4 regions of the Acidovorax sp. 1608163 genome follow, and region 3 is predicted to be linked to each of the others. Evidence: predicted binding sites of a transcription regulator. Region 3 holds the regulator's gene; each other region holds the start of a gene.

Region 1 (7,360 bases), 810 kb from region 3:
AGAGCTGGCCCAGACGGTGCGGGCCCTCAACGGCTTCATGCAGCGCTTGGCGGTCAACCTGGACGCTTTGCGCACCTTCATTGCCGAAGCCGCGCACCAGATGCGCACGCCGCTGGCCGCGCTCATCGCCCAGGCGCAAGAAGGCCTGGACGACGATGACCCCGCCGCCCAGCGCCAAAGCCTGCAAGCGGTGGAGCGCAATGCGCTGCGCCTGCGGCGCTTGCTCAACCAGTTGCTCTCAGACGCCAGCGTGACCCACCAGGGCCACCTGCAGCGGTTTGAGGCCGTGGACCTGCTGGTGCTGCTGCAAGAGGCTCTGCACGACGTGGTGCCGCGTGCCGAACCCCGGCCTGTGGTGCGGCTGTGGTGGCGCTCCAGCGCGTCGCAGGAGAAAGTTTTGCTATCAAATAATGAGCTTCCAGCGCTTATAGATAGGGCGCTAGATGCCGAAATGATCATGGAAATGTCTCTGGCAAGCCACCCCGCTGCTGTGCTGCAGGGCGATGCACTCATGCTGCGCGAGGCCTTCAAGAACGTGGTGGACAACGCCCTCAAGCACGGCCAGCCCGAGCGCGGCCCGGTGGATGTGACTGTGCAAGGCCAGACCGACCCCGCTAGCGGCCAGCCCCAGTGGTGCGTGGTGGTGGAAGACTGCGGCCCCGGCGTGCCCGAGGCTGAGCAGGCCCGCCTGTTTGAGCGTTTTGCCCGGGGCGCAGGGGCTGCCCCCGGTGGTGCTGGGCTGGGGCTGGCGATTGTGCAGCGGGTGGTGCAAGGCCATGGTGGGCGCTTGGATGTAGGCCATCGCGCCGAGGGCGGCTGGCGTGTGGCCATGGCCTTGCCGGTGGATTTGGCGACGGGCAAGGCTCTGGGCTTGGCGCCAGAGCCTGCGGCGATGGATGCGCGGGGGGCGGAATGACCTTGAAAGACTTGTCGCCATTGACCCAGGCGCATGCATGGCCCACATTGCCCGCATCGCCCACCCGCCGGCAGGCTCTGCGGGCGGCCGCCGCTGCCGCGCTGGCAGCGGCCTGGGGGCCGGGCAGGGCGCAGACTGCCGGGCCATCCATCAGCCCACCGGCCGTTATGACCCGCTTTGCCGCCACGGCCCGCGAGGCATCGGTGCTGCGCATCGACAGCTCCACCGACACGGCCTTGTTTGCCCCCGCCATCCGCGATTTTCAGCGCCTGTATCCCAGCGTCACGGTGCAATACACCGACCGGCAAAGCCTGGACATCCACGCCCGCGCCCTGGCGCTGGCCGGGGCCAGGGGGCGGCCCCGGCGGTGGATGTGGCCGAGGCGCCCGACCTGCTCATCAGCAGCAGCCCCGACCTGCAGACCCAGCTGGCCAACGACGGGTATGCCTTGTCGCACCAGTCGCCCCAAACCCGCGAGTTGCCCGAGGGCGCCCACTGGCGGCGTGAAGCATTCACGCTGGGGGCCGACGCCGTGGTCATGGCCTACAACCCGCGCCTGTTGAACCCCGCACTGGCCCCGCGCACCCGGGGGCAGTTGCTGGCTTTGCTGCGCCAGCCCGGCAGCCCGCTGCAGGGGCGCATCGGCACCTACGACGCGCTGCGCAGCGGCTTGGGCTACCTGCTGGCTACGCAAGACTCGCGTTTTGACAGCACCGCCAGCGTGTTGCTGGCGGCCATGGGGGCCGCCAGAGCGCGGCTGGGCGACCACATCGAGCCGCTGCTGGACCGGCTGGAGCAGGGCGAGCTGGCGCTGGTCTACAACGTGCCTGCGTCCTATGCCCTGGCGCGCATGGCAGGCGGGTCCAGCCTGCGGGTGATCGTGCCCGAGGACTACACCTTGCTCACCACCCGCGTGGCGCTCATTCCTGCATCGGCCCGGCACCCCGAGCTGGCCCGCCCGTTTCTGGACTACCTGCTGTCACCCCAAGGGCAGGCCGTGCTGGCACGCGACACGCGGCTGTTGCCCGTGCGCCAGGCCGTGGCCGCTGCGCGCGATGGCCGTGCCCTGGCCTTGCCGGGCCAGCCCGGCCCCTTGCCTGCAGCGGAAGGGGCTGCGCCCAGTGGCAGCGCCTGGCGGCTTTTGTCCCCCGGACTGGGTTTGCTGGTCTATCTGGACCCCCTCAAGCGGCAGCGGTTTTTGCAGGCCTGGGCGACCAGTCTGGGGGTGCCTGGCGCAGGCCATGGGGCGGGCGAACGGTGAGATAATCGAGGGTTTCGACCCCTCTTCCAACCTAGACGCAACCGCTCCCGGCATGCCGAGGCAGCGTAGAAAGACCCGGATGAAAGTATCTGAAATCCGCGCCAAGTTTCTCGACTTCTTCGCCGAGCGCGGCCACACCGTGGTGGCATCGTCGTCGCTGGTGCCTGGCAACGACCCCACGCTGATGTTCACCAACTCCGGCATGGTGCAGTTCAAGGACGTGTTTTTGGGCTCCGACAAGCGCCCGTACAACCGCGCTGTGTCGGTGCAAGCCTGCCTGCGTGCGGGTGGCAAGCACAACGACCTGGAAAACGTGGGCTACACCGCCCGCCACCACACCTTCTTTGAGATGCTGGGCAACTGGTCGTTTGGCGACTACTTCAAGCGCGAATCGCTGAAGTGGGCCTGGGAGCTGCTGACCGAGGTCTACAAGCTGCCGCCCGAGCGCCTGCTGGCCACGGTGTACCTTGAAGACGACGAGGCCTACGACATCTGGACCAAGGAAATCGGCCTGCCGCCCGAGCGCGTGATCCGCATTGGCGACAACAAGGGCGGCCGCTACAAGTCCGACAACTTCTGGATGATGGCCGACACCGGCCCTTGCGGCCCTTGCTCCGAAATCTTCTACGACCACGGTGACCACATCCCCGGCGGCCCTCCGGGCAGCCCTGACGAAGACGGCGACCGCTTCATCGAGATCTGGAACAACGTGTTCATGCAGTTCGACATGAAGGAAGACGGCTCGGTCACGCCGCTGCCCGCACCCTGCGTGGACACCGGCATGGGCCTGGAGCGCCTGGCTGCCATCTTGCAGCACGTGCACAGCAACTACGAAATCGACATCTTCGACCAGCTCATCAAGGCCGCTGGCCGTGAGACCGGTGTGACCGACCTGGACAACAAGAGCCTGCGCGTGATTGCCGACCACATCCGCGCCACCGCCTTCCTGGTGAGCGACGGCGTGATCCCCAGCAACGAAGGCCGTGGCTACGTGCAGCGCCGCATCGTGCGCCGCGCCATCCGCCACGGCTACAAGCTGGGCAAGAAGACCCCGTTCTTCCACAAGCTGGTGGCCGACCTGGCCCGCCTGATGGGCGATGCCTACCCCGCCCTGCGTGAGCAAGAGCAGCGCATCACCGATGTGCTCAAAACCGAAGAAGAGCGCTTCTTCGAGACCTTGGCCAACGGCATGGAAATCCTGGACGCCGCGCTGGACGGTGGCGCCAAGGTGCTGCCTGGCGAAGTGGCCTTCAAGCTGCACGACACCTACGGCTTCCCGCTCGATTTGACCAATGACGTGTGCCGCGAGCGCGACGTGGAAGTGGACGAAGCGGGCTTCAAGACCGCCATGGAAAAGCAAAAGGCCCAGGCCCGCGCTGCCGGCAAGTTCAAGATGGACAAGGCGCTGGAGTACACCGGCGATGCCAACCGCTTCACTGGCTACGAGCACCTGGCCGAGACGGCCAAGATCGTGGCCATCTACGTGGACGGCACCAGCACGGCTGCGCTGAAGGCGGGCCAGAACGGTGTGGTAGTGCTCGACGCGACGCCTTTCTACGCCGAAAGCGGCGGTCAGGTGGGTGACGAGGGCGTCATCACCAGCGGCTCGGCGCGCTTTGCGGTGGGCGACACGCTCAAAGTGAAGGCCGATGTGTTTGGCCACCATGGCACGCTGGAAGAGGGCACGCTGAATGTGGGCGACACGGTGCAGGCCCAGGTCAACACCGCAGTGCGCGCCGCCACCATGCGCAACCACTCGGTCACCCACATCATGCACAAGGCCCTGCGCGAAGTGCTGGGCAGCCATGTGCAGCAAAAGGGCAGCCTGGTCAATGCCGACCGCACACGTTTTGACTTTGCACACAACGCCGCCGTGAGCGATGCCGAGATCCGCGAGATCGAGCGCCGCGTGAACGAGGAAATCCTGGCCAACACGGCCACCGATGCCCGCGTGATGGACATCGAGTCGGCCCAGAAGACCGGCGCCATGATGCTGTTTGGCGAGAAGTACGGCGAGACCGTGCGCGTGCTCGACATTGGCACCAGCCGCGAGCTGTGCGGCGGCACGCACGTGCAGCGCACGGGCGATATTGGCCTGTTCAAGGTGGTGGCCGAAGGTGGTGTGGCCGCAGGCGTGCGCCGCATCGAAGCCGTGACCGGCGCCAATGCGCTGGCCTACCTGCAAACCCTGGAAGACACGGTGAACCAAGCCGCTGGCGCCCTCAAGTCGCCTGTTGCCGAGCTGAACGCCCGCATTGCCCAGGCGCTGGAAAACGCCCGCACGCTGGAAAAAGAAGTGGCCGCCCTCAAGGGCAAGCTGGCTTCTGCCCAGGGCGATGAGCTGCTGACCCAGGCTGTGGACATCAAGGGTCTGAAGGTCTTGGCGGCCGTGCTGCCCGGCGCAGACGCGAAGACCCTGCGCGACACCATGGACAAGCTCAAGGACAAGCTCAAGACTGCCGCCATCGTGCTGGCCGCCGTGGACGGCGACAAGGTGCAACTGGCTGCAGGTGTGACCGCCGACAGCATTGGCAAAGTGAAGGCCGGTGAGCTGGTGAACTTTGTGGCCCAACAAGTGGGCGGCAAGGGCGGCGGCAAGCCTGACATGGCCATGGCGGGCGGTACAGACGCCAGCAAGGTGCCTGCTGCCTTGGCATCGGTGCAGGGCTGGGTGGCTGAGCGCGTCTAAGCGTTCTGCGCTCGCCCAAGGGCTTCTTCAAGGGCTCTCCAAAGCCGCATCCGGTGCACCGGGTGCGGCTTTTTTCTTTGATCTACCTCGTCGGCAGTGCGTCTTCTGCGACGCAACCTCGCAGCGGCGTGGCGCTGCAGTTAAGCTCTTGCGCTCTATGACCCAAGTCACCTTCCCCCCGCCGTTCACCCGCCCTTCACAGGTTTCAGAACAATTGCGCAGCGCCGGTTATGCGGTGCTGGCCCCGGCCGATGTGGCGGCGTGGGTGGGGTGCGATATGCACGAGCTGCTGGCACTCAACCCCGACTGGCAGGGTCTGCCCCCAGACGACTTTTTGAAAGACGGTGGGCGCTATCGCCGCCGCCGCCACGCCTGTTTTGTGGTGGAGCACGGTGCGGTGCAGCAAGCCCCCCATCGCCCGCACTGGCAGCCGGTGGAATACAACGCGCTGCATGGCGGCATGCAGCGGCTGTTTGCCCCCATGCTGCCCCCCACCGTGGCTGCCCCGGTGTGGAACAAGCTGCTGCAGGCCCTGGCTGGCGTATCGGACACCGTGTTTGCCGCCACGCCCGCCGCCGAGCCCTGGTTTCTGGAGGCGCACCAGTTCCGCATCGACACCACCGACGGCATTGGCCGTCCCACGCCCGAGGGCGCGCACCGCGACGGCGTGGACCTGGTGGCGGTTTTTCTGGTGGACCGGCATGCCGTCAAAGGCGGTGAGACCCGCGTGTTTGAGGCTACGGGCCCGAGCGGTGTGCGCTTTACATTGACCCAGCCCTGGTCGCTGATGTTGCTGGACGATGCCCGCATGATCCACGAGAGCACGCCCATCCAGCCCCTGGCCGATGGTGCCTACCGCGACACCTTGGTCATCACCTGCCGCCGTGGCAACTTCCAGGGCGCGGATGTGGTGGACGCACCGCAATGAATGGATGTGGTGTGCACAGCCATTCGCTGCGAAATTTGATGCGAATCAAGATGCAGGGTATGGTGCCAGTTCACACTGTGGCTTGTATTCGGGCCACCGCCTGATTTCTATCACCCTAGGAGCAATACCATGTTCAAGCACATTCTGGTTCCCATCGACGGCTCGGCTACTTCCCTGCTGGCTGTGTCCAAGGCCACGGCTTTGGCCAAGACCTTTGGCAGCGTGGTGACGGCGTTGTATGTGGTGGACCCCTATCCCTTCACCGGCGTGGGGGCTGATTTTGCTTACGGGCAAGCGCAGTACCTGAGTGCTGCCACGGCCGAGGCCAACACCGCACTGGACGCCGCCCGCAAGGCCATGACCGAAGCGGGCGTGAACGTGACCACCGTGGTGGGCGAGGGCCATGCCGTGCACGAAGGCATCGTGCGTGCGCTGGAAAGCACCGGCGCCGACCTGATCGTGATGGGCTCGCATGGCCGCCGTGGGCTGGAAAAGCTGGTGCTGGGCAGCGTGACCCAGCGCGTGCTGGGCCTGGTGCATGTGCCTGTGCTGGTAGTGCGCGACTGACCCGTCAATCCGCCCCTTGCCGCGCATGCTCAACATGCGCTGAAAAACAAAATGGCTCCTGAGTGGAGCCATTTTTCATTTCATATCTTGCGCATCCCACAGATCGTAGAGCACGCACTCTCCCAGCCAGTGCACCCGTGGAACTGGCTCTGCCAGGCCACCGGGTGCGTCCCCCTTCAGGGGGAAGGTGCGAAGCACCTCAGGGGGTTATTCGATTTTTGCGCCAGAGGCCTCCACGATGCCCTTCCACTTGGTGTAGTCGTTCTTGAGCAAGGTGCTCAGCTGGGTAGGGCTCATGGCCTGGGCCTCAGCGCCCTGGGCCTGGATGGCGGCCTTCATGTCAGGCGTGGCCAGCAGCTTGTTGATTTCGGTATTGAGCGTGGTGACCACGGCGGCTGGGGTGCCTGCGGGTGCAAACACACCGTACCACGTGCTCACATCAAAGTCCTTGAAGCCAGACTCGGCCACCGTGGGCACGTCGGGCAGCGAAGAGCTGCGCTTGGCCGACGTTACGGCCAGGGGGCGCAGCTTGCCCGATTTGATCTGGCCCATGGCCGAGGGCAGGGACGACACCAGCAGGTCCACATTGCCCGCCAGCGCATCCATCAAAGCTGGGTTGGAGCCCTTGTAGGGGATGTGGCTCAGCTTGATGCCTGCCGCCTTTTCAAACAGGTCGCCTGCCAGGTGGATGGAGGTGCCGTTGCCGGGTGATCCGTAAGTCACGGTGCCTGGCGAGGCCTTGGCGGCGGCCACCACATCGGCCAGCGTCTTGAATTTGGAGTTGGCATTGGTCACGATGATGACCGGGGTGTAGGCCACATGGGCCACAGCCGTCAGGTCTTTGGTGGGGTCCCATGGCAGGTTTTTGTACAGCCAGGGGCCGATCACCAGGTTGTCCTTCTGGCCCATGACCAGGTCGTAGCCGGTGGGTGCGGCCTTCACGGCTTCGGTGATGCCGATGGTGCCGCCTGCGCCCGCCTTGTTGTCCGCCACCACGGT
Region 2 (7,360 bases), 120 kb from region 3:
CACGCAGTTTGGGCTGGTGGCAGGCATCTGGACGCGCGACGGTGCCCGCCAGTTCCGCATGGCCAAACGGGTACACAGCGGGCAGGTGTTCATCAACAACTACGGCGCGGGCGGCGGGGTGGAGCTGCCGTTTGGCGGCGTCAAATCCAGCGGCTACGGGCGCGAGAAGGGGTTTGAGGCGCTGTATGGCTTCACCACCCTGAAGACCGTCGCCATCAAACATGAATAACCCCCTGAGCCGCTTCGCGTCTTCCCCCTACAGGGGGACGCCGCCAGCGCGGCGGGGCGGCCCTTGCGCGGCAGCACTCGCTAAGACCGCGCCAGTTTCAATCTCTCGCTACCAGCCACGATAGAAACGCATGCCCCTGCTCTCCCCCGCCCCCCGCAAAGCCAGCCATATCCGCCGCGTGACCTACCAGGGCTACGAGCGCGAAGACGGGCTATGGGACATCGAGGCCGAGCTGCACGACAGCAAGGCGCATGACATGCCCTCCTTCAGGCGCGAAGGCGTTCGCATGGCGGGCGACCCCATTCACCACATGTGGCTGCGCGTCACCATCGACCGGCAACTGGTGGTGCACGCCATCGAGGCCGCCATGGATGCCCACCCGCTGCAAGACTGCCCCCAGGCCCGCCCCGCACTGCAAGGCATGGTCGGCACCTGCATGGCGCGCGGCTGGCGGCAGGCCATTGCGCAGCACCTTGGCGGCGTGGCCAGCTGTACCCACCTGCGCGAGCTGCTGTTCAACATGGCAACCGCCGCCTTCCAGACCCTGCCCGCAGCCTTTGGCGGTGGTGACCCGGACACCCCGCCCCGCCATCTGGGCCAGTGCACAGGGTGGGACTTTGAGGGCAACGGGGTCAAAGAGTATTTCCCGCAGTTCTACGGGCGCGGGTCGGCCAATGTGCAGCCCTCCAGCCCATCGCACCCTTCAATCAAAAAGAGCCTCTAGCGCTTACCAATCAAGCGCAACAAGCTATCAAAAGCAGAGCAAACCACCCTTTACCAGGAGACCCCGCATGCGCGTGCAGAACAAATCCATCATCGTCACCGGCGCTGGCAATGGCATTGGCGAAGGCATTGCCAAGCGCCTGGCCGAAGAAGGCGCCAACGTGCTGGTCAACGACATCAACACCGCAGGCGGCCAGCGCGTGGTGGCAGAGATCACGGCGGCCGGGGGCAAGGCCGCCTTCTTCCAGGCCGATGTCACGCAATCCGCCCAAGTCCAGGCCTTGGTGGCAGAGGCCGAGCGCCTGTTCGGCAAGCTGGACGCCATGGTGAACAACGCGGGCTGGACGCACCGCAACCGCCCCATGCTGGAGGTGAGCGAAGAAGAGTTCGACAAGGTCTTCGCCATCAACGTCAAAAGCATCTACCTCAGCGCCATCCACGCCGTGCCCGCACTGCGACGCGCAGGCGGCGGCAGCCTCATCAACATTGCCTCCACCGCCGGACTGCGCCCCCGCCCGGGCCTGACCTGGTACAACGGCTCCAAGGGCGCGGTCATCACCATCAGCAAGTCGATGGCGGCCGAGCTGGGGCCCGACAACATCCGCGTCAACTGCCTGAACCCCGTCTTCAACCCCGACACCGGGCTGGCAGCGGAATTTGCAGGCGGCCCGGTGGACGAAGCCCGCCGCGCCAAGTTCCTGGCCACCATCCCGCTGGGGCGTTTCTCCACCGCACAAGACGTGGCGAATGCGGCGCTGTACTTGGCCAGCGATGAGGCCGCCTTCATCAGCGGCGTATGCATTGAGGTGGACGGGGCGCGCTGCGTGTAACCCCCCAAATGACCATGCAGGACTACTACGCCGCCCGCGCCAAGGAATACGACCAGATCTACGCCAAGCCCGAGCGGCAGGCCGATCTGCGCCAGATGGAAGACTGGCTGCCCACCGTATTGGCCGGGCGCAACGTGCTGGAGATTGCCTGCGGCACCGGCTACTGGACGCAGTTCTACGCCCCCCAGGCGCATGCCGTGCTGGCCATGGACGGGGCCCCGCAAACGCTGGAGATCGCCCGCACACGGGTGCCAGCCAATGTCACGCTGGTGCAGGGCGATGCCTACCAACTGGCCACGCTGGAGCAGCGCCCCTGGGATGCGGCTTTTGCGGGGTTCTGGTGGTCTCACATTCCACGCCAGCGCATTGCGACGTTTCTGCAAGGGCTGCACGGCGTGCTGCAGCCAGGGGCCAAGGTCGTTTTCATGGACAACCGGTATGTGCCGGGCAGCAGCACCCCGATTTCAGAGCGTGATGCCGATGGCGACACCTATCAGCAACGCCCGCTACGCGATGGCTCTGCGCACCGGGTGCTGAAGAACTTCCCTGAGCGCGAAGAGCTTCTGGCTTGCGTGGCACATGGCACAGCCGACGCGCAGGTCCATGAATGGCAGCACTTCTGGGCGCTGGAATACACGCTGCTGCCGCGGTAAAACCACCAGGCGCCCCTCTCGGTCTCAGCCCAGCACTTCGCGCAGGGCCGCGTCGTACAACGAGGTCAGCCGGTCCGTCACCTCCAGCAAGCGCTCGCTGGTGGTGGCCACAGCAGACATGCCCTGGGCATCGGGGTTGCGGCGCATGGCGGTTTCAAAAAACAGCCACTGGGCCTGGCCCAGGTCCAGCTCGGTGCGGATGGCGGCGGTGGACACTGGCGCTGCCGCCAGGGCTTGCAGCGCCTGTTTGAACTCGGCGGCGTCGGCATTCATTTGGGTTTGCGATGCCTTGGGCTCCACGCCCGCAGCCATCAAGAAATAGTGCTTGGCCATGCGCTGCGACAGCATGCGCTGGCGCCCAGCCAAACCCACAAGCTTGGCGCTGGGTGCGCGAGCCAGCTTTTCCAGCGCCTCGGTGGCGGTCTGCGCCGCAGCCATCATGCGGTCGGCCTGCTCGGCCACCGCCACGGCCGATGCCTTGGAAGGCGCCACCGCCGTGAGCGTGTTCAAGATGTTGTACTGCTTTTGCACTTCTTCCAGCTGCCGGCTCAGCTCGGCAGGCCAGGCCCCCGCAGTAGACCCTTTGGCCAGGTCTGCGGCCCCGGCCTGCGCCTGCTTGCGCGCCTTGGCCAACGCTTCCAGGGCGACATCGGGCATCACGCCCAAATGCTGCTGGCAATAGGCCTTGGCCATGCGCTGCGACATCGCCCGGAACGAGCCCGACACGTTGATGGCCGCAGACAACGCCATCTGCGCCTGCACGGAGGCCGCCCAGGTGGGCAACACCACGCCCGCCGTCACCCATTGCACAAGGCGCCGACGTTGGCGCGACCACGGAACCACGGTTGGATTGCTGCATGTCATGACGGTGCCTGCTTTCTGTCAGAGTAACTGGGGTAAACCCTTGAAGGTCATGGAATTGTCATGACAATGTCAACCTACTCCCTTGCGCCAGATCAATATGCCGCCAGCAGCCCAAGGCGAAGATCCAGCCAAGTGCACAACCCGCTCGCGTCTTGACGCGGATCAAGACAATGAAGGACTTGCCTGGTGTGGGAAACAGGCCTTCGGGCACAATTCGGCCATGGCTGAACGTGTCATTCCCCTGGTGGACCTGCGCCGCGCTGACTTGGCAGCCCTGGTTCCTTTGCACCCCTCGCAGGCCACTGGCTTGCTGGTGGACACCCTGGGGCGCCCGCTGCGCGACCTGCGCATCAGCGTGACGGACCGCTGCAACTTCCGCTGCAACTACTGCATGCCCAAGGAAGTGTTCGACAAGGACTACCCCTACCTGCCCCACAGCGCGCTGCTGAGCTTTGAAGAAATCACGCGGCTGGCGTCGCTGTTTCTGGCGCACGGGGTGCGCAAGATTCGCCTCACGGGCGGCGAGCCGCTGCTGCGCAAAAACATCGAAGACCTCATCGCCCAACTGGCGCAGCTGCGCACGGTGGACGGCAAGGCGCCGGACCTCACGCTCACCACCAACGGATCGCTGCTGGCACGCAAGGCCAAGGCGTTGAAGGAGGCGGGCTTGAACCGCGTGACGGTGAGCCTGGACGGGCTGGACGACGCAGTCTTCCGCCGCATGAACGACGTGGACTTTCCGGTGGCCGATGTGCTGGCAGGCATCGATGCCGCACAGGCGGCGGGGCTGTCGCAGATCAAGGTGAACATGGTGGTCAAGCGCGGCACCAATGACCATGAAATCTTGCCCATGGCCCGCCACTTTCGCGGCACAGGCACTACGCTGCGCTTCATCGAATACATGGACGTGGGCGCCACCAATGGCTGGCGCATGGACGAGGTGCTGCCTTCGGCCGAGCTGATCGCGCGCCTGCGCGCCGAGCTGCCGCTGGTGCCCCTGTCGCCCAGCAGCCCCGGTGAAACCGCCGAGCGCTGGGGCTATGCCGATGCCAGCGGGCAGTACGACCGCGCGCTGGGCGAGGTGGGCGTCATCAGCAGCGTGACGCAGGCGTTTTGCCACGACTGCAACCGCGCCCGCCTGTCCACCGAGGGCAAGCTGTACCTGTGCCTGTTCGCATCCCAAGGGCATGACCTGCGCAGCCTGCTGCGCAGCGGCGCCAGCGATGCCGACATTGCCGCAGCCATCGCTCCCATCTGGCAGCAGCGCAGCGACCGGTATTCGGAATTGCGCAGCAGCCTGCCCGCCGATGCCAGCACGGGCACGCGGCGGGTGGAGATGAGCTATATCGGTGGATGACATGGCACAACCCCCTGAGCGACTGCGTCGCTTCCCCCTTCTCTCGCGCTGCGCGCGGGAAGGGGGACGCAGCCCTCGCGGCGGGGCGGCCCTGGCTTGGCTGCCCTGGCTTACGCAGTTCTAGCGCCAAGGCCACGGGAAACTCTGGCTTGCGGTCCTTTGAAGAGTTAAAGAACACCAATGATTGACACCCAAAACATCACCGGCCTCGTCCTCGCCGGGGGCCGAGGCACCCGCATGGGCGGGGTGGACAAAGGCCTGCAGAACTTCCGCGGCCTGCCGCTGGCGTTGCACACCCTGATGCGGCTGCAGATGCAGGTGGGCGCCTCATTGGTCAATGCCAACCGCAATCTGGCGGCCTATGAGTCGTTTGGCGCCCCTGTGTGGCCCGATGCCAGCAACGACTACGCAGGCCCGCTGGCCGGTTTTTTGACTGGGCTGGAACACTGCGAAACCCCCTGGCTGCTGACGGTGCCGTGCGATACCCCGCTGTTTCCGCTGGACTTGGCCGCCCGCATGGCACAGGCGGCTGACGCGCAACAAGCAGACATCGCCATGGCGGCCGCCCCTGAGGACGACGGCACCGGCCAGACTACCGTGCGCACGCAGCCGGTGTTTTGCCTGCTGCGGGTGGACCTGCTGGAAAGCCTGGTGCGCTTCACCCAGGCTGGGGGCCGCAAGATTGACGCCTGGACGGCCCTGCACCCTTGCGCCGTGGTGCCGTTTGACCAACCCGGTGACGACCCCAAGGCGTTCTTCAACGCCAACACGCTGGCCGAGCTGCAGGCGCTGGAACGCGCCAGCTGACCATGCCACACCCAGGTGCCACCTTGGAGCGCACTGCCGTGCAGATACGCCCCCTGCAGGCCAGCGATGCCGTGGCCTACAAGGCCTTGCGCGACGAAGCCCTACGCAGCGCGCCCGATGCGTTCACCTCCGACTACGAATCCTCGGTGGGTCGGTCTGCCGAAAGCTATGTGGAGCGGTTTGGCAACCCCCCGTCGGGCCAGTTCTTTCTGGGTGCGTTTGACGACAGCGGCGCCCTGCTGGGCTGTGTAGGCTGCGAACGCGAGCAGCGCACCAAACAGCAGCACTGCGCCGTGGTGGTGGGCATGATGGTGTCGCCCCAGGCCCAGCGCCGTGGCATTGGGCAGCAACTGGTGGCAGCCTGCATCCAGTTGGCACGGCAAGTGCCGGGGCTGACGCAACTGGTGCTCACCGTCACGGCCAGCAACACCCATGTGGTGCGGCTGTACGAGCAGGCGGGCTTTCGCGCCTGGGGCCTGCTGCCGGGCGCGATCGTGGTGAACGGTGTGCCATACGACAAACTGCACATGCTGCTTTTGCTACCCTCGGCGCCCACCCCATCGGTCACCATCGCCACCGCAACGCCCGCAACCTAGAGCACGGCCCGCACAAGGGGCAACGCGCCGTTTTGACTCCCCGACCCAACCACCGTTTTCGCATGAAATCCATCGCCCAGATTGCCGCCGAACTGGCAGGCTACGACCCCCAGGCCCTGCACGCAGACCAGGTCAACGCGTTTTTGCAGGCCCTGGTGCAGCCCGTGGAGGGCACGCAAGAAGTCGGCATCTTCGAGGCCCTGGGCCGCGTGCTGGCGTGCGATGTGATCTCGCCCATCAGCGTGCCGCCCCACGACAACTCGGCCATGGACGGCTATGCCTTTGCGGGCAACCAACTGGTGGCAGGCCAGCCGCTGACGCTGCGCAACGTGGGCACGGCCCTAGCGGGCAAGGCCTGGGCAGGCGCAGTGCAGCCGGGCGAATGCGTGAAGATCATGACCGGCGCCATCATGCCCGCCGGGCTGGACACGGTGGTGCCGCAAGAGTTCACCACCGCCCAGGGCGAGCACATCACCATCGCAGCCGATGTGCTGCGCCTGGGCGATAACCGCCGCTTCAAGGGCGAGGACCTGATGGAAGGCGGCGTGGCCCTGGCGCGGGGCGAGCTGCTCACCCCCGCCGCACTGGGCCTGGTGGCCAGCCTGGGGCTGAAGACGGTGACCGTGTCGCGCCGCCTGCGGGTGGCTTACTTCTCGACCGGCGACGAAATCCTGAGCCTGGGCGAGCCCCCGCGCGAAGGCGCCGTGTACGACAGCAACCGCTACACGGTGTTTGGCCTGCTTTGCCGCCTGGGCGTCGAGGTGATCGACATGGGCGTGGTGCGCGACGACCCGGCCCTGCTCGAAGCCGCCTTCACCGAGGCGGCACAGCGCGCCGACGCCATCATCACCAGCGGCGGCGTGAGCGTGGGCGAGGCCGACCACACCCGCGCCATGATGAAAAAGCTGGGCGACGTGGCCTTCTGGCGCATCGCCATGCGCCCCGGCCGCCCCATGGCCGTGGGGCGCATTGCAGCACAAAATCTTGAGGCCAAATCAGCCTCTAGCGCACCATTGGCAAGCGCTGGCAGCTATCAAAATGATATCGACGCCAACCCTGGTGGCGCCATTCTGTTTGGCCTGCCGGGCAACCCGGTGGCGGTGATGGTGACCTTCTTGGCCTTTGTGCGCCCGGCCCTGCTGCGCATGATGGGCAGCACCCGCCCTGCCCCGCCCCTGCTGCGCGCCATCAGTACCGAAGCCATCCGCAAAAAGCCCGGCCGCACCGAATACCAGCGCGGCACCGTCACCACCGCCCCGACGGCAGCCTGCAAGTGCGCACCACTGGCAACCAGGGCTCGG
Region 3 (7,360 bases):
TGCGCGAGTCGTGCACGATCACCCGAGGACGCAGGGGCCGCGAAGAGTTGACCGATGCCACGATGGCATAACGGTCGTTGACCAACTGGACGATGGAGCCTGGGGGGTACACCCCCATCATGCGGATGAAGGCACCCAGCACCACCGAATCAAACCGCGCCTTGTGCTGTGCAAAGATCACAGACAAGGTTTCGTGGGGCGTAAGGCCCCCTCCTCCGATGGGGCTGCACATGCGGTCATAGTGATTGACCAGCGCCACCACCTGGCTGGATCGACTCAACTCTGCCGCGCCGCGACGCAAAGGAAAACCCGAGCCATCGACCATTTCATGGTGCTGCGCGATGGTGGCCAGCACCGGTTTGCCCCAACCCATGCGCGTGGCCAACGCTACCGAGGCGGCCACATGGCCCTCGTAGCGCGAGCGTTCAGCGAGGGTCATGGAAGAAGAGACATGGGCCAGCTGCAGCGGCATGCCCATTTTTCCGATGTCGTGCAGCAACGCGGCGACACCCAGGTCATGCAACTCGGCGCTTTTCATGCCCAGCGCTTTGCCCAGCAAAAGGCTGAGCACCATGACATTCACGGGATGCAGTGCGCCGGGCTCGCCAACGCCTTCTGAGAGCAGGCGAATGACCGAGTCGCTGCTTTCGAGCAACTCATCCACACACTCTGAAACCAGCGATACCCCCTCAGCTTGCGCAGCCTGGGGCTGGTCACTGACCAGTTTCTCCATCGCCATGTACTGGCGAGTGGCCAAGCGAAAGCGCTGATCGCAGGCCAACAAAGAAGCATTTTGGGCTGCCAGCAGCAGCCTGCGCCGCAACGCCAGGGCATTCTCGGCCCCGGCGGTCAATGAGGCAGAGGGTTGATCGGCAACAACGGGCTCCGGCGATGCGGGCTCTGGGCATGCTGACGGGGTTTCGGGTTCTGGCGGAATCACGCCATGGCGAAACTCTGGATCGCTTTTCTTGGGCAGCACCTTGATTTGGGTGAGTCCCAACTCGCGCAGGGTTGCGATCTGCTCCGCGGAACCCACCCTGAAATTGCTGACGGGAAACGGATGCTGCATCCAACTCAAATCCAGCTGGATATACATGCCAATTCGCAACTGGCTGATATCGATAAGAACTGAGGTATTCACAGCGCAATAGGTGACAGTGGGGAAATGTAACAATGCCGCGACAATTGTTAAGCCCATTATCACCAGTTCTGATGGCCGCCTGAGCAAGGCGTTTACCCCCTATTTCCAGCAGTGCTTTTCTGGAAAAGAGGTCGAAATCAGACGCGAAAGCCGCAAAACCATGTGCCCAGCGGGGGCCCTCTCAGCGCACCGCTCGCCAGACGCAGAAAAATGGCTGCCTAGCAAAGGTGGATCGGCAACTCCAGCAAGATGTAAAAGCTGGCAGAGTGTGGTGAAATTGTCAAAAAGCGACCGACTGATCGCGGGCCATGCAAGCCAAAGCAGTCGGCAGACTCTTTGAACAGGTTCTTAGCAAGCAAGGCCAAGCGCCTGGCTCAACGGCACCACAGTGAAGGCTTGTACACCAAGTCCATCCACAGCGCCCACACCGCAACGCCGCACAATAGGGCGCCACTGATACGAGCCCCCCAATCACCCTGCAACGCTTGGAGGTGCTTGCGCCCCCAATGCCATGCCAGCGGGCCACCGACCAACCACAGGCCGCTGCCCACGGCGAAGAGCGCCATCGACAATGCCCCTTGCACAGGGCCGCCACTGAGTGCTGCCACCAACAGCGCAGAGTAAAGCAGCCCACAGGGCATCAGAGCCCACAACACCCCAGCCGACGCCACCCCGGCAGGGGTGCCCACCAAGGGACTGACACGCGCCCACACCGAGCGACCGGCCTGCTCCACCCAGGCAGGCTGGCGCAGCTGAACCATCATCATCAGCCCCCAACCCAGCACAGCAACGTGCATGAGCGTCCACACGGGCCGCAGCGCCATGGATTGCTGGGTGACCCAGGCCAGGCTCTCCATCGCCCAGGCCGACAAGGCCCCCAGCAGCGAATAGCCCAGCACACGGCCACTGTGAAAGGCCAACTGGCGCAGAAAAGAAGGTGCTGCGCTGCGCGGCATCCAGTGCACAGGCTGCTCTGCAGGACGAGTTTCTGCCGCTGAAGCGCCCGCCCCCACCACCGCACCGCAAGGCGCCGAACACATGGCAACGCAGTGGGTCCCACCCAGGAGCCCCATCACCAACGCCGTCCAGGCCACAGCACCAGTCATATAGAGGGTCAGATGATGCGAGAGAACTTGGCCCGCGTGCGATCAGCTTGCAGGTAGCGATCAAACACCATGGCAATGCCACGCACAAAGAACCACCCCATGGCCGTCACACGCACCCCCTCATCACCGATCTCTACCAGGCCTTGGGTCTGCATGTCCTGGAGCTGATCCAACTCAGCAGCAAAGTAGCGGCGGAAGTCAATCAGCCAAGCTTGCTCCATGGGCTCAATAAGCAACTCGCCTTGGCACATCAAGGCCATGATGGCAGCACGGCGCACCAGATCGTCCCGATTCAGTGCCAAGCCACGGACCACGGGCAGACGCCCCTGGTCGAGGTGGTCGTAGTACTCATCCAGAGTTTTGGCATTTTGGCTATAGGTGGCGCCAATGCGCCCAATGGCCGATACGCCCAAGCCAATCAGGTCGCAGTCAGGCTGCGTGCTGTACCCCTGGAAATTGCGATGCAAGCGCCCTTGCCGCTTGGCGATGGCCAGGGCATCGGTGGGCAGCGCAAAATGGTCCATGCCAACGTACACGTAGCCCGCCTCCAAAAAGGCATCGAGCGAACGCGACAACATGGCCACCTTCGCGCCCCCTGTGGGCAGTTCAGCGGAGATGATGCGGCGCTGGGGCTTGAAGCGGTCTGGCAAATGGGCATAAGCGTACAGAGCAATCCGATCCGGGCGGAGTTGAGCGATCTGGGAGAGCGTACGGTCAAATGACTCAGGGGTCTGGCGTGGCAAGCCGTAAATCAAATCCACATTGATGGAATCAAACCCAATGGACCGGGCGGACTCCACCAAAGCAAAGACCTGCTCGGCGGGCTGGACCCGGTGCACGGCTTTTTGTACCTCAGTGTCAAAGTCTTGCACACCAAAGCTCAGCCGGTTAAAGCCCAACTCGGCCAGCAAGGCCAAGCGCTCGGCATCCACGGTCCGCGGGTCCACCTCGATCGAATACTCCCCTCCAGGCGCCAGCGTGAAACTGCGCTTGAGCATAGACATGAGTTCGCGCAAGCCCTCATCCGAGAGAAACGTCGGCGTGCCCCCCCCAAATGCAGCTGACTGACCACCTGCCCTGCACCACACTGGGCCGTGTGCAGATCAATCTCACGGCTCAGATAGCGCAAATAGACATCGGCGCGGTCATGGTGTTTGGTGATGATCTTGTTGCAAGCGCAGTAGTAGCATAGCGACTCGCAAAATGGAATGTGCACGTACAGTGACAATGGCATTGCCTTGGCACCTGTCCCCAGATGCCTCTGCGCCAATGCCAAGGAATATTCCTCTTGGCCAAATGCCTCCACGAAACGGTCTGCCGTGGGGTAGGAGGTGTATCGAGGACCTGGCACGTCAAAGCGGGTCAGGAGTTCTGGGGTAACTGCGGTCATGGGGATATCCTTGCGTACTAGCTTACTGTGCCGCACCCCTCCTCTTGCGTCCTTGACCTGCATCAAGTGAAGTCATCTCCACAAGAGCGACAATTTGATGCATATCATCTGCCACTACTCGCAGACCGAGGCATACCGGCCTCCCTCGTCGTGCACGATATGCCCGAACATCAACCAGGTTTCTGTGCCATGAATCCGCTCACCATCAAAGTCGCTTGCTCCAACTGCAACCTCCGCGAGCTTTGCATGCCCGTTGGCCTCAATGACGAACAGCTGCAGCGCATCGACGAGGTGGTGGCCGTGCGCCGCAAAGTCAAGCGCGGTGGCACACTCTTTCGCAATGGCGAAGCCTTCACCTCGCTGTACGCCATTCGCACGGGTTTCTTCAAGACCTGCGTAGCCACTGAAGATGGTCGCGATCAAGTCACGGGCTTTCAAATGGCCGGGGAGATCATCGGCCTGGATGGCATTGTGAATGATCACCATACCTGCGACGCCGTGGCATTGGAAGATGCCGAAGTCTGTGTGATGCCGTTTGATCGCATTGAAGAACTATCACGCGAAGTGACTGCACTACAGCACCATGTGCACAAAATCATGAGCCGCGAAATCGTGCGCGAACACGGCGTGATGCTCCTTTTGGGCAGCATGCGGGCTGAAGAGCGTTTGGCAGCCTTCCTTCTCAACCTGGTACAGCGCCTGCATGCCCGCGGCTTCTCTCAATCAGAGTTGGTGCTGCGCATGACCCGGGAAGAAATTGGCAGCTACCTGGGCCTCAAATTGGAAACCGTGAGCCGCACCTTCTCCAAATTCGTAGAGGATGGAACTGTCGAAGTTCGCCAACGCCACGTGCGAATTTTGGACACCGACGCGCTACGCCGCATCGTGAACAACCAACAAGCCTGCCACTGATCGGTTGGGTCTTGAGGCATGCCGACTAACGGAGGCATGCCATCCGGCCTCATGGGCAAGACGGTGTCTTGCGGCAATCGTCAGGTCGATCTTGGTCAGGCACAGGACAGCGGTTGAGTTCAAACGGTGACATGGCCAGCAGCGTGGTCAAAGCGCCGGACGCCATGGTCAGCACCCAGAAGGCAAAGAAGGCCAGCGTGTACACCCCCAGCCGAGACAATGCCAGCGGCTGCCCAAACCAGTGCAGGTCTTGGGGGTCAACCATTGCAAACACCAACACCTCCAAAGCCCCGGCGACCAAAAAGGCCGGCCAAGCAATCCACATCAAACGCTGTGTCCACATCGTGGTGTCTCCGTATGGTTTTGAGAAGGCATCGATGCCTGGGCCTACCGCACCGCCATGAAGGCCCAGGCTCCGCAACTAGCGGGGCTGGTCTTTGAGCGGTGTCACGGCATGGTTGCGGCCCTTGAGCGCAGGCGCCATGCCAGGCTGCGGGTTCTCCAGCCTCTTGTTGATATCAATGCCTTGCTGGTAGTAGTCTTCAGCCACAACGGGGTCAGGGCTGGAGACGGCAATCCACAAGGTAACGAAGCCCGCTACCACGACGATAGCGGGGCCAGAGAGCACCAGCCAAACATGGCCAAACTTCCACCAAGGAGCCGCCTGAACGGGAGCGGGAGCTGAAGAGGAAATCGAAGACATAGCAAACTCCATCAAAACGGGTAAGACAGCGAGACCACAGGCTGCTTACCGAGGAACCAAAAAGACCGTTTTTTCCGATACATGGGCGCCACCACCTTCCGCCCCAATCTCAAACGTCACAGGGTGCGAACCCGGCGTTGCGGACCCATAGGGCACCTGCAAGCGCACCGCCACCCAACGTGACTGCGCAGGCTCAATGTCCACAGCAGACTCCGATACAACCTCCAAGCCTTCCAGCCCCTTGGCTGCTACGTGGTAGCGCTGAGGCGACTCCGTCGCATTCATGATCTGGATACGGTAGATGTTCTCCAGCTTACCGCCCGCAACGATGCGAGACAAGGCGGCGCGATCCCGCACAACGTCGACCTTCAAAGGCGTTCTGGTCATCAGGCTGGCAAGCATGGCCACACACAAGGCCACCAGCACGGCGCTGTAAATCAACACACGGGGCCGCAGCACGCGCCGCAGGATCTGAGACTGCGACCAGCGCTTCACGACGCCGTTCTGGGTAGTGAACCGAATCAAGCCACGGGGGTACTTCACCTTGTCCATGACGGTGTTGCACGCATCCACGCACAACCCGCACCCAATGCACTCGTACTGCAGCCCTTTGCGAATATCAATACCCACAGGGCACACCTGTACACACAGCGTGCAGTCGATGCAATCCCCAAGGCCCTTGGCCTTGTGATCCACGGTCTTGCTGCGGGGCCCACGCGGCTCACCACGCGCCACGTCGTAGCTGACGATGAGCGTGTCCTTGTCAAACATGGCGCTCTGAAAGCGTGCATAAGGACACATGTACTTGCACACTTGTTCACGCATGAAGCCCGCATTGCCATAGGTGGCAAAACCGTAAAACAGCACCCAGAAAATCTGCCAGCCGCCCTGCAACGCGATCAGCTCAGCACCCAGCTCGCGGATCGGCACAAAGTAGCCAACGAAAGTGAACCCTGTCCACAGGGCTACTGCAATCCAAATGGCTTGCTTCAAAAACTTTTTGCGAACCTTCTCAAAGGTCCATGGACCGCCATCCAGGCGCAAGCGGGCACTGCGATCACCTTCGATCTTGTGCTCAATCCACATAAAGATTTCGGTGTACACCGTTTGCGGACACGCAAACCCACACCACAAGCGCCCTGCCACGGCAGTGAACAAGAACAGAGACAGTGCCGAAATGATCAGCAGCCCCGTGAGGTAGATGAAATCCTGCGGATACAGGACCAGACCAAAAATGTAAAAGCGGCGCGCGCCCAGATCGAACAGCACCATTTGGCGCTGCCCCCACTCCAGCCAGGGCAGGCCATAGAACACCAACTGGGTCAGGAACACCATGGCCCAGCGCCACCGGGCAAACAAGCCGCTGATCGATCGCGGGTAAATCTTCTTCTGCGCCTCATACAGGGAGACGATCTCAACCTGGCTGCTGGAGGCATCGGAAGCATCAGCCGCAACGGGAGCGATGGGAATGACCTTGCGAGGAGACTCGCTGGGTTGCTTCATGGTGGCGCTCTTTAATTCTTCAAAACTTCTCAACCCAAACAACAAAGGGCGGCATCACCCGATACCGCCCCTACCCAGCTTACTGAGCCTTGTTGTTTGACAAACCCCAAACATACGAGGCCAGCACCTTGATCTGGGCTTCCGTCAACTTTTCTGCCTGTGCAGGCATTTGGTTGACCTTGCCGTTGTTGATCATGGCAGTGATGGCCGCCTCACCCCAGCCATGCAGCCAGATGTCATCGGTCAGGTTGGGGGCACCCAGGGCCTGGTTGCCTTTGCCGTCCATGCCGTGGCAGGCGGCACATGCCGTGAACTTGGACTTACCCAAAGAGGCGCGCAAGGAATCATGGGGGCTGCCCGACAGGCTCAACACGTAGTGCGACAGGTTGCGCACATCTTCAGGCGTGCCCACTGCTGCAGCCATGGGAGGCATGTTGCCAATACGGCCCTTTTGCAAGGTTTCCAGAATCTTGTCTGGGGTGCCGCCGTGCAGCCAGTCGCCATCCGCCAGATTCGGGAAACCCTTGCTGCCGCGGGCATCCGAGCCGTGGCATTGCGCGCAGTTGTTCATGAACAAGCGCTCACCAATTGCCTTGGCTTGCGGG
Region 4 (7,360 bases), 710 kb from region 3:
CCAGCAGAGCGTTGCGTGTGGCGGTGGCGCCCAACCGGGCGGCGGCTGCGGCAGGTGCGGCGTATGCCAAGGCTGCGGCAAGGGCCAGCAACCAGCTGACGGGGGAAGCACTGGGTAAAATCATGGGTCACAGTTTAGCCTTTCGCCCGCTGCCAGCGCTTTGGCAAACCTGCCCACATTTGACCTGTGTGCGGGTAACGGGTAACCCTGGAACCTTTCCAAAATCTCCTATGGCCTCCGCACTTACCGACAAACTCACGCGACTCGTCAAGGAGATGCGTGGCCAGGCCCGCATCACCGAATCCAACGTGCAGGACATGCTGCGCGAAGTGCGCATGGCGCTGCTGGAGGCCGATGTGGCCTTGCCGGTGGTGCGCGACTTCATCGCCCGCGTCAAGGAAAAAGCCCTGGGCCAGGAGGTGCTGGGCTCGCTCAAGCCCGGACAGACGCTGGTGAGCATCGTCAACCAGGAGCTGGCCGCCACCATGGGCGAGGGCGTGGCCGACATCAACCTGGCCGCGCAGCCCCCGGCCATCATCCTGATGGCGGGCCTGCAAGGTGCGGGTAAAACGACCACCACCGCCAAGCTGGCCAAGCACCTGATCGAGCGGCGCAAGAAGAAGGTGCTGACGGTGTCGGGCGACGTGTACCGCCCCGCCGCCATCGAGCAGCTCAAGACCGTGACTGCGCAAGCCGGTGCCGAGTGGTTCCCCAGCACCCCGGACCAAAAGCCGCTGGACATCGCCCGCGCGGCGCTGGACTATGCCAAGAAGCACTACTTTGACGTGCTGCTGGTGGACACGGCCGGGCGCTTGGCCATTGACGAAGCCTTGATGAAAGAAATCAAGGACCTGCATGCCGCCCTCAACCCGGTGGAAACACTGTTTGTGGTGGACGCCATGCAGGGCCAGGATGCGATCAACACCGCCAAGGCCTTCAAGGAAGCCCTGCCGCTCACCGGCATTGTGCTGACCAAGCTTGATGGCGACTCGCGCGGTGGTGCCGCGCTGTCGGTGCGCCAGATCACGGGGGCGCCTATCAAGTTTGCAGGTGTCTCTGAAAAGATCGACGGCCTGGAGGTGTTTGACGCCGAGCGCCATGCGGGCCGCATCCTGGGCATGGGCGACATCGTGGCGCTGGTGGAGCAGGTCACGGCCGGGGTGGACATCGAGGCCGCCCAAAAGCTGGCCGCCAAGGTCAAGAGCGGTGACGGCTTTGACCTCAACGACTTCCTCTCGCAAATCCAGCAGATGAAGCAGATGGGCGGGCTCTCCAGCCTGATGGACAAGCTGCCGTCTCAGCTCACCGCCAAGGCCGGCTCCATCGATATGGACAAAGCCGAGAAAGACATCAAGCGCAAGGAAGGCATCATCCAGAGCATGACCCCGCTGGAGCGCCGCAAGCCCGATCTCATCAAGGCCACCCGCAAAAAGCGCATTGCCAACGGCGCCGGTGTGCATGTGCAAGAGGTCAACCGCCTGCTCAAGGAGTTTGAGCAGATGCAGGACATGATGAAGAAGATGAAAGGCGGCGGCCTGATGAAGATGATGAAGCGCATGGGCGGCATGAAAGGCCTGGGCGGCATGCCCAAGATGCCGTTTGGTGGCTCCTGAGGTGTTGGGTGCTATTTAATTGATAGCTGCTGACGCTTATGCATAAAGCGTTAGGCGCCAAAAGGAACGCGACTCTTGCAAAAGGGCCGCGTTTTTTTTTGGCAAGGCCCTTTGACGCGGTTGTCAGTGGGATGAGGGATTGGTATCGCCGCTGCTGGGCAATGGCAGTTCGGGGCAGGGCCAGTTCAGCAGTTCTGCCAGGCGGGTCGTGATCCAGGTGGCCTCGGCCACCGACACGCCCGACTCGGCCGTGCACAGCCCCGCATGGATGCGCAGCAGGATCTCTGTTTCGGACGGGGCCTGCACGTGGTACAGCGTTTGCGCGTGCTCCACCAGATGCCCCGACAGGTCTTCACACAGCTCGTAGCGGGCGCGAACGATGGAAACGGGTTCGCGCAGGCGCTGGCGGTGGTCGGCGTACACCGCCATGAACGAGGGCGGAACGTGGATCTGGTTGTCGTCTTCGAGCATGGCCAGATTGTGGCCCACTCACTGCACGCGGTTGAACACCAGCTTCTTCTGGGTTTCCGGGTCAAAGAAGTCAAAGCTCGAATCGCTCAGCGAGAGGATCTTTTGCTCCATCCGCACCTGTCGGTTGGGCTTGAGCTTTTGGTTGTTGATGTGGGTGAAGACCCGCTTGAAGTGGGTGCCGTCAAAAGACCAGTCGCCGCTGGAGGTGTTGTCTGCCAGCACGGCCCCGTCCGGGCCCTTGTACACCGCGTGCTGCGTGAACTTGCGGTTGTCCTTGAGTTCCGTGGTTTGCTGCAGCAGCCATTCGGACGTTTGCAGGGTGTGCTCCCATTTGCCCACCAGGCGGGCCTGGGGGATGGCTGCAGCGCTGGTTTTTGCGGCCGTTGCAGCTGGGGTGGTCGGGGTGTTTTGGGCCCACACAGCGGTGCTGGCGGCCAGGCACAAGGCCAGAAACAGGTGCTTTTTCACAGGGCTCTCCCAAAAAGCGCGAAGTGTCCCAGAGACCGGGCCCGCAAACTGCCCGCCGCGCGCCGTTGGGCGAAATGACCGGTGGCTCCTGTGTATTTGTTCGCGATTCTTCGGGTGTTTTTGGGGGCGGGCACCCCATAGCGGGCTGGTGGGACCGCGTGGTGGGTCAGTCGGGAGTGAACAGGCGCTCGAACTTGGCTTGGTCTGCCGCCAGCTCAAAGGTCACCACCTGGCCCATCTTCATGTCCGACAGGCGGCAGGCGGCATACAGCGTGGTTTTGCCGGCCAGCTCCATGGCATCCAGGTCAATGATGGCGTAGGGGTGGGGCACAAAGACCTGGTGCTCAAAAATCTCGCGGTATTGGTTGCGGGGCGAAGGGTAGAGCTTGTACTGGTCGGTGGTGATGGTTTGTGTGGCCATGGGCTCAAAAAAGTAAGGGCAGGGCGCGTGGCGGGCCAGCGTGGTGGGGGTACAGTGCGGGCGAATGCTACAGACATTCCTGTAGGGCTTATGCAAAGCGGGATGCAACCACCGCCTTGGCTTTCGGGCACGCCGCTTGGCTGACCCCTGTTTGCGTAAGCCATGTCCTGTAGAAACCCTGTTGAACTACCGAAAACATCCCCATGGCACGATCCAAAAGTGAATGGCCGAACAAGGTGCTGGCCTTGATCCAGTCCGGCAACCACGCCGCCGCAGTGGCGCAAATCAAGGTGGCCCCCACGGTGGGCGACATCACGCGGCTGCAAACCCAGCTGGCCAAACTGCCGCCATCGCCCGCGCTGCAGCAGCTGCAGAACTTTGTGGAAGAGGAGCGGGCCTTGCTGGCCGCGCCCCGCCTGCACCGTGCGCCATGAGCTACGGCCTATGACCCGCGCACAAGTTTCCATCCAGACCGCAGACTTTGACCTGTCTGCCGAAATTGCCGCGCTGCGCCGTGAAGACAAGGGCGTGGGGGCGGTGTGCAGCTTTGTGGGCACGGTGCGTGACCGCAATGAGGGCGACACGGTCGCCTCGATGGAGCTGGAGCACTACCCCGGCATGACCGAAAAGTCCATCGAGGCCATGGTGCAAGAAGCTTTCCGGCGCTTCGACATTTTGGGTGCCCGGGTGATCCACCGCGTGGGGCTGCTGCAGCCGCTCGACCAGATCGTGCTGGTGGCGGTGACCAGTGCCCACCGGGGCCAGAGCTTTCAGGCCTGCGAATTTTTGATGGACTACCTCAAGACCCAGGCGCCGTTCTGGAAGAAGGAAGAAACCGCCCAAGGCGCCCGCTGGGTGGATGCCCGGGTGAGCGACGACGCCGCGCTGGCGCGCTGGGGCATCACGGCACGCAACGCCTGAGCCCAGGTTGGGGGCTGTTCTTTTCAATAAAAATAGCTGCCAGCGCTCATTAAATAAGCGCTGGCAGCTATTGATTTGATAGTAACTGCGTGCTCCGTCGCCGCTGCACCCCACTGATCCAGGTCAATCTCTTCCTGTGCCCGCTGCCTTGAAATGAGGCAGTGCCCACCCCAACTGCAGGGCAATTCGGAGGATATGGACCATGCGTCTCGACAAATTCACCACCAAGTTCCAAGAGGCCCTGGGCGATGCACAGAGCATTGCGCTGGGCAACGACCACGCCTACATCGAGCCCGTGCACATGCTCGTGGCCATGCTCAAGCAAGACGACGGCCCCAAGGCGCTGCTGCAGCGTGCGGGCGCCAATGTGCCCGGCCTGCTGGCGGCGGCCGAAGCTGCCGTCAAGCGCCTGCCCCAGGTGCAAGGCAACGACCAGGTGCAGGGCGGCCCCGAGCTGGGCCGCGTGCTGCAGGCCACTGAGAAAGAAGCCATCAAGCGCGGCGACCAGTTCATTGCCAGCGAGCTGTTCTTGCTGGCCGTGATCGACAGCAAGGGCGAAGCCGCAAAAATAGCCAAGGACAACGGCCTCACCCGCAAGAGCTTGGAGGCTGCGATCGAAGCCGTGCGCGGCGGTCAGAAGATGGACAGCGCCGAGGCCGAGGGCCAGCGCGGCGCGCTGCAAAAGTACTGCCTGGACCTGACCGAGCGCGCCCGAGCAGGCAAGCTCGATCCGGTGATTGGCCGCGACGACGAGATCCGCCGCGCCATCCAGGTGCTGCAGCGCCGCAGCAAGAACAACCCCGTGCTCATTGGTGAGCCCGGCGTGGGCAAGACTGCGATTGTCGAAGGCCTGGCCCAGCGCATCGTCGCAGGCGAGGTGCCTGAAAGCCTCAAAGGCAAGCGAGTCCTCTCACTGGACATGGCCGCCCTGCTGGCCGGTGCCAAATACCGGGGCGAGTTTGAAGAGCGCCTGAAGACTGTGCTGAGCGAGCTGGCCAAGGACGAAGGCCAGACCATTGTCTTCATCGACGAGTTGCACACCATGGTGGGTGCAGGTAAGGGCGAAGGCGCGATGGACGCGGGCAACATGCTCAAGCCGGCTCTCGCGCGCGGCGAGCTGCACTGCGTGGGCGCCACTACGCTCGACGAATACCGCAAGTACATCGAAAAGGACGCTGCGCTGGAGCGCCGCTTCCAGAAAATTCTGGTGGGCGAGCCCACGGTGGAGGCCACTATCGCCATCCTGCGCGGCCTGCAGGAAAAATACGAGGCGCACCACGGCGTGGAGATCACCGACCCCGCCATCGTAGCGGCGGCCGAGCTGTCCCACCGCTACATCACCGACCGCTTTTTGCCCGACAAGGCGATTGACCTGATCGACGAGGCGGCGGCCAAGATCAAGATCGAAATCGACTCCAAGCCCGAAGCCATCGACAAGCTCGACCGCCGCCTGATCCAGCTGCAAATCGAGCGCGAAGCCGTGCGCCGCGAAAAGGACGAGGCCTCGCAGAAGCGCTTTGGCCTGATTGAGGAAGAGATCGAGCGCCTGCAAAAAGAAATTGCCGATCTGGAAGAGATCTGGACCAGCGAAAAAGCGCAGGCCCAGGGCTCGGCCCAGGTGCGCGAAGAGATCGAGCGCATCAAGCTGCAGATTGTCGAATTCACCCGCAAGGGCGACCTGACCAAGGTGTCTGAGCTGCAATACGGCCGCCTGCCCGATCTGGAACGCAAGCTCAAGGAAGCCCAGGCCAAGGAAGAAGGCAAGGACGGCGCCTCCACGCCCAACCGCTTGCTGCGCACCCAGGTGGGCGCGGAAGAAATTGCCGAGGTGGTGAGCCGCGCCACGGGCATCCCGGTGTCCAAGATGATGCAGGGTGAGAAAGACAAGCTGCTGCAGATGGAGACCAAGCTGCACGAGCGTGTGGTGGGCCAGCAAGAGGCGATTGCTGCGGTGGCCAATGCCATCCGCCGCTCGCGCTCGGGCCTGAGCGACCCCAACCGGCCCACGGGCTCGTTCCTGTTCCTTGGCCCCACGGGCGTGGGCAAGACCGAGCTGTGCAAGGCGCTGGCGGGCTTCTTGTTCGACAGCGAAGACCACCTGGTGCGCATCGATATGAGCGAGTTCATGGAGAAGCACTCGGTGGCCCGCCTGATCGGCGCGCCCCCCGGCTACGTGGGCTATGAAGAGGGTGGCTACCTGACCGAGGCTGTGCGCCGCAAACCCTACAGCGTGCTGCTGCTCGACGAGGTGGAAAAAGCCCATCCCGACGTGTTCAACGTGCTGCTGCAAGTGCTGGACGATGGCCGCCTGACCGATGGCCAGGGCCGCACCGTGGACTTCAAGAACACGGTGATCGTGATGACCAGCAACATCGGCTCGCACCTGATCCAGGCCATGGTGGGGCAGGATTCGCAGGACATCAAGGACGCCGTGTGGGGCGAGCTGAAGAACCACTTCCGCCCTGAGTTCCTGAACCGCATCGATGAGACCGTGGTGTTCCACGCGCTCGACGCGCAGCACATCGCCTCGATCGCCAAGATCCAGCTGCAGCTGCTGCAAACCCGGTTGGCCAAGATGGATTTGGAGTTGCAGGTGTCCGATGCCGCCTTGGCAGAATTGGCCAAGGTGGGGTTCGACCCGGTGTTTGGTGCGCGGCCGCTCAAGCGGGCGATCCAGCAGCGGATTGAGAACCCGCTGTCCAAGCTCTTGCTGGAGGGGCAGTTCCCTCCCAAGAGCGTCATTGCTGTGAACGTGAACCCGGTGCTGGAGCCGGGGGTGTTCCAGTTCAGCGCCGCGCCGCAGGGTTGACCTGCCAAGCGGCGGTGGCGGGTGCGCAGGCTGGTGGACACACCGGTGTCGCGCCCCGCCCATGTTGTGAATGAGAGGTGTGAGTTGAACGAAATTGTTGCGGGCCTGCTGCGCCTGGTGTTGCGTGTGGTGGTGTTGGCCATGGGCGTGGTGCTTTTCTTGAGCCTGCTGGCCGCCGTGCTGGTGCTGGCCCTGGTGTGGGCCTTGCGCGCCGCCTGGGCGCGGCTGACGGGCAAGCCCGTGACGCCCTGGGTCATGCGCATGGACCCGCGCTCGGGCTTCAGCACCGCCTTTCGTTCCACGCAGCGTTGGTCAACGGGTGGCCACCGTGGTGCGCCTGGGGCACCCGCATCGGGTGATGGCGTGGTGGATGAGCCCGCCGCACAGCACCGTGGCGGCATCCTGCCTGGGGCTGCCCAGGTGACGGACGTGGAAGCGCGCGACGTCCGCTGAAGGTTAGGGACCCATCTGCACGACGGCTATTGCTGCGCAGTGCATTGCGTGCGTCTTGCAGTCCATCCAGATCCTCGCAGTGCACACTTTCCGCTCGATTCGTGCAGAGGGGCCTCTGGCGCTTGCCGGGTTGCGCTGATGGCATTGCATTCCCTGTGTCGGGTGCCTGACGCAGGGGCGCCAGGGGTGCGGTGCCCAGGCGCC

Evidence for each region. The regulator FNR, encoded in region 3, switches genes on or off when oxygen is low (the NO sensors DNR and NnrR bind a similar motif). The targets are predictions, from matches to a motif close to TTGATNNNNATCAA.
Region 1: a site for FNR is predicted at 5,830-5,843, ahead of EAG14_RS11520 (universal stress protein). Genes of this name have one in related genera too.
Region 2: a site for FNR is predicted at 3,452-3,465, ahead of EAG14_RS08550 (type IV pili methyl-accepting chemotaxis transducer N-terminal domain-containing protein). Genes of this name have one in related genera too.
Region 4: a site for FNR is predicted at 4,008-4,021, ahead of clpB (ATP-dependent chaperone ClpB). Genes of this name have one in related genera too.

What each region holds. Positions count from the first base shown of each region.
Region 1 is NZ_CP033069.1:2,583,180-2,590,539, reverse strand. It holds gene EAG14_RS11540 (sensor histidine kinase) at 1-916, shown strand, start outside; gene EAG14_RS11535 (ABC transporter substrate-binding protein) at 1,290-2,177, shown strand; gene alaS (alanine--tRNA ligase) at 2,257-4,866, shown strand; gene EAG14_RS11525 (2OG-Fe dioxygenase family protein) at 5,024-5,794, shown strand; gene EAG14_RS11520 (universal stress protein) at 5,924-6,361, shown strand; gene EAG14_RS11515 (tripartite tricarboxylate transporter substrate binding protein) at 6,569-7,360, opposite strand, start outside.
Region 2 is NZ_CP033069.1:1,887,456-1,894,815, reverse strand. It holds gene EAG14_RS08570 (aldehyde dehydrogenase family protein) at 1-229, shown strand, start outside; gene EAG14_RS08565 (DUF2889 domain-containing protein) at 360-953, shown strand; gene EAG14_RS08560 (SDR family oxidoreductase) at 1,021-1,782, shown strand; gene EAG14_RS08555 (class I SAM-dependent methyltransferase) at 1,797-2,435, shown strand; gene EAG14_RS08550 (type IV pili methyl-accepting chemotaxis transducer N-terminal domain-containing protein) at 2,460-3,299, opposite strand; gene moaA (GTP 3',8-cyclase MoaA) at 3,520-4,656, shown strand; gene mobA (molybdenum cofactor guanylyltransferase MobA) at 4,837-5,463, shown strand; gene EAG14_RS08535 (GNAT family N-acetyltransferase) at 5,466-6,059, shown strand; partial or broken gene glp (gephyrin-like molybdotransferase Glp) at 6,122-7,360, shown strand, end outside.
Region 3 is NZ_CP033069.1:1,768,804-1,776,163, reverse strand. It holds gene EAG14_RS08005 (HD-GYP domain-containing protein) at 1-1,096, opposite strand, end outside; gene EAG14_RS08000 (sulfite exporter TauE/SafE family protein) at 1,516-2,247, opposite strand; partial or broken gene hemN (oxygen-independent coproporphyrinogen III oxidase) at 2,256-3,637, opposite strand; gene fnr (fumarate/nitrate reduction transcriptional regulator Fnr) at 3,827-4,549, shown strand; gene EAG14_RS07985 (hypothetical protein) at 4,599-4,892, opposite strand; gene EAG14_RS07980 (FixH family protein) at 4,971-5,252, opposite strand; gene ccoG (cytochrome c oxidase accessory protein CcoG) at 5,298-6,755, opposite strand; gene ccoP (cytochrome-c oxidase, cbb3-type subunit III) at 6,835-7,360, opposite strand, start outside.
Region 4 is NZ_CP033069.1:1,063,553-1,070,912, forward strand. It holds gene EAG14_RS04795 (inner membrane protein YpjD) at 1-124, opposite strand, end outside; gene ffh (signal recognition particle protein) at 231-1,613, shown strand; gene EAG14_RS04805 (hypothetical protein) at 1,737-2,084, opposite strand; gene EAG14_RS04810 (hypothetical protein) at 2,103-2,552, opposite strand; gene EAG14_RS04815 (hypothetical protein) at 2,719-2,973, opposite strand; gene EAG14_RS04820 (hypothetical protein) at 3,177-3,407, shown strand; gene EAG14_RS04825 (molybdenum cofactor biosynthesis protein MoaE) at 3,418-3,894, shown strand; gene clpB (ATP-dependent chaperone ClpB) at 4,097-6,703, shown strand; gene EAG14_RS04835 (hypothetical protein) at 6,788-7,156, shown strand.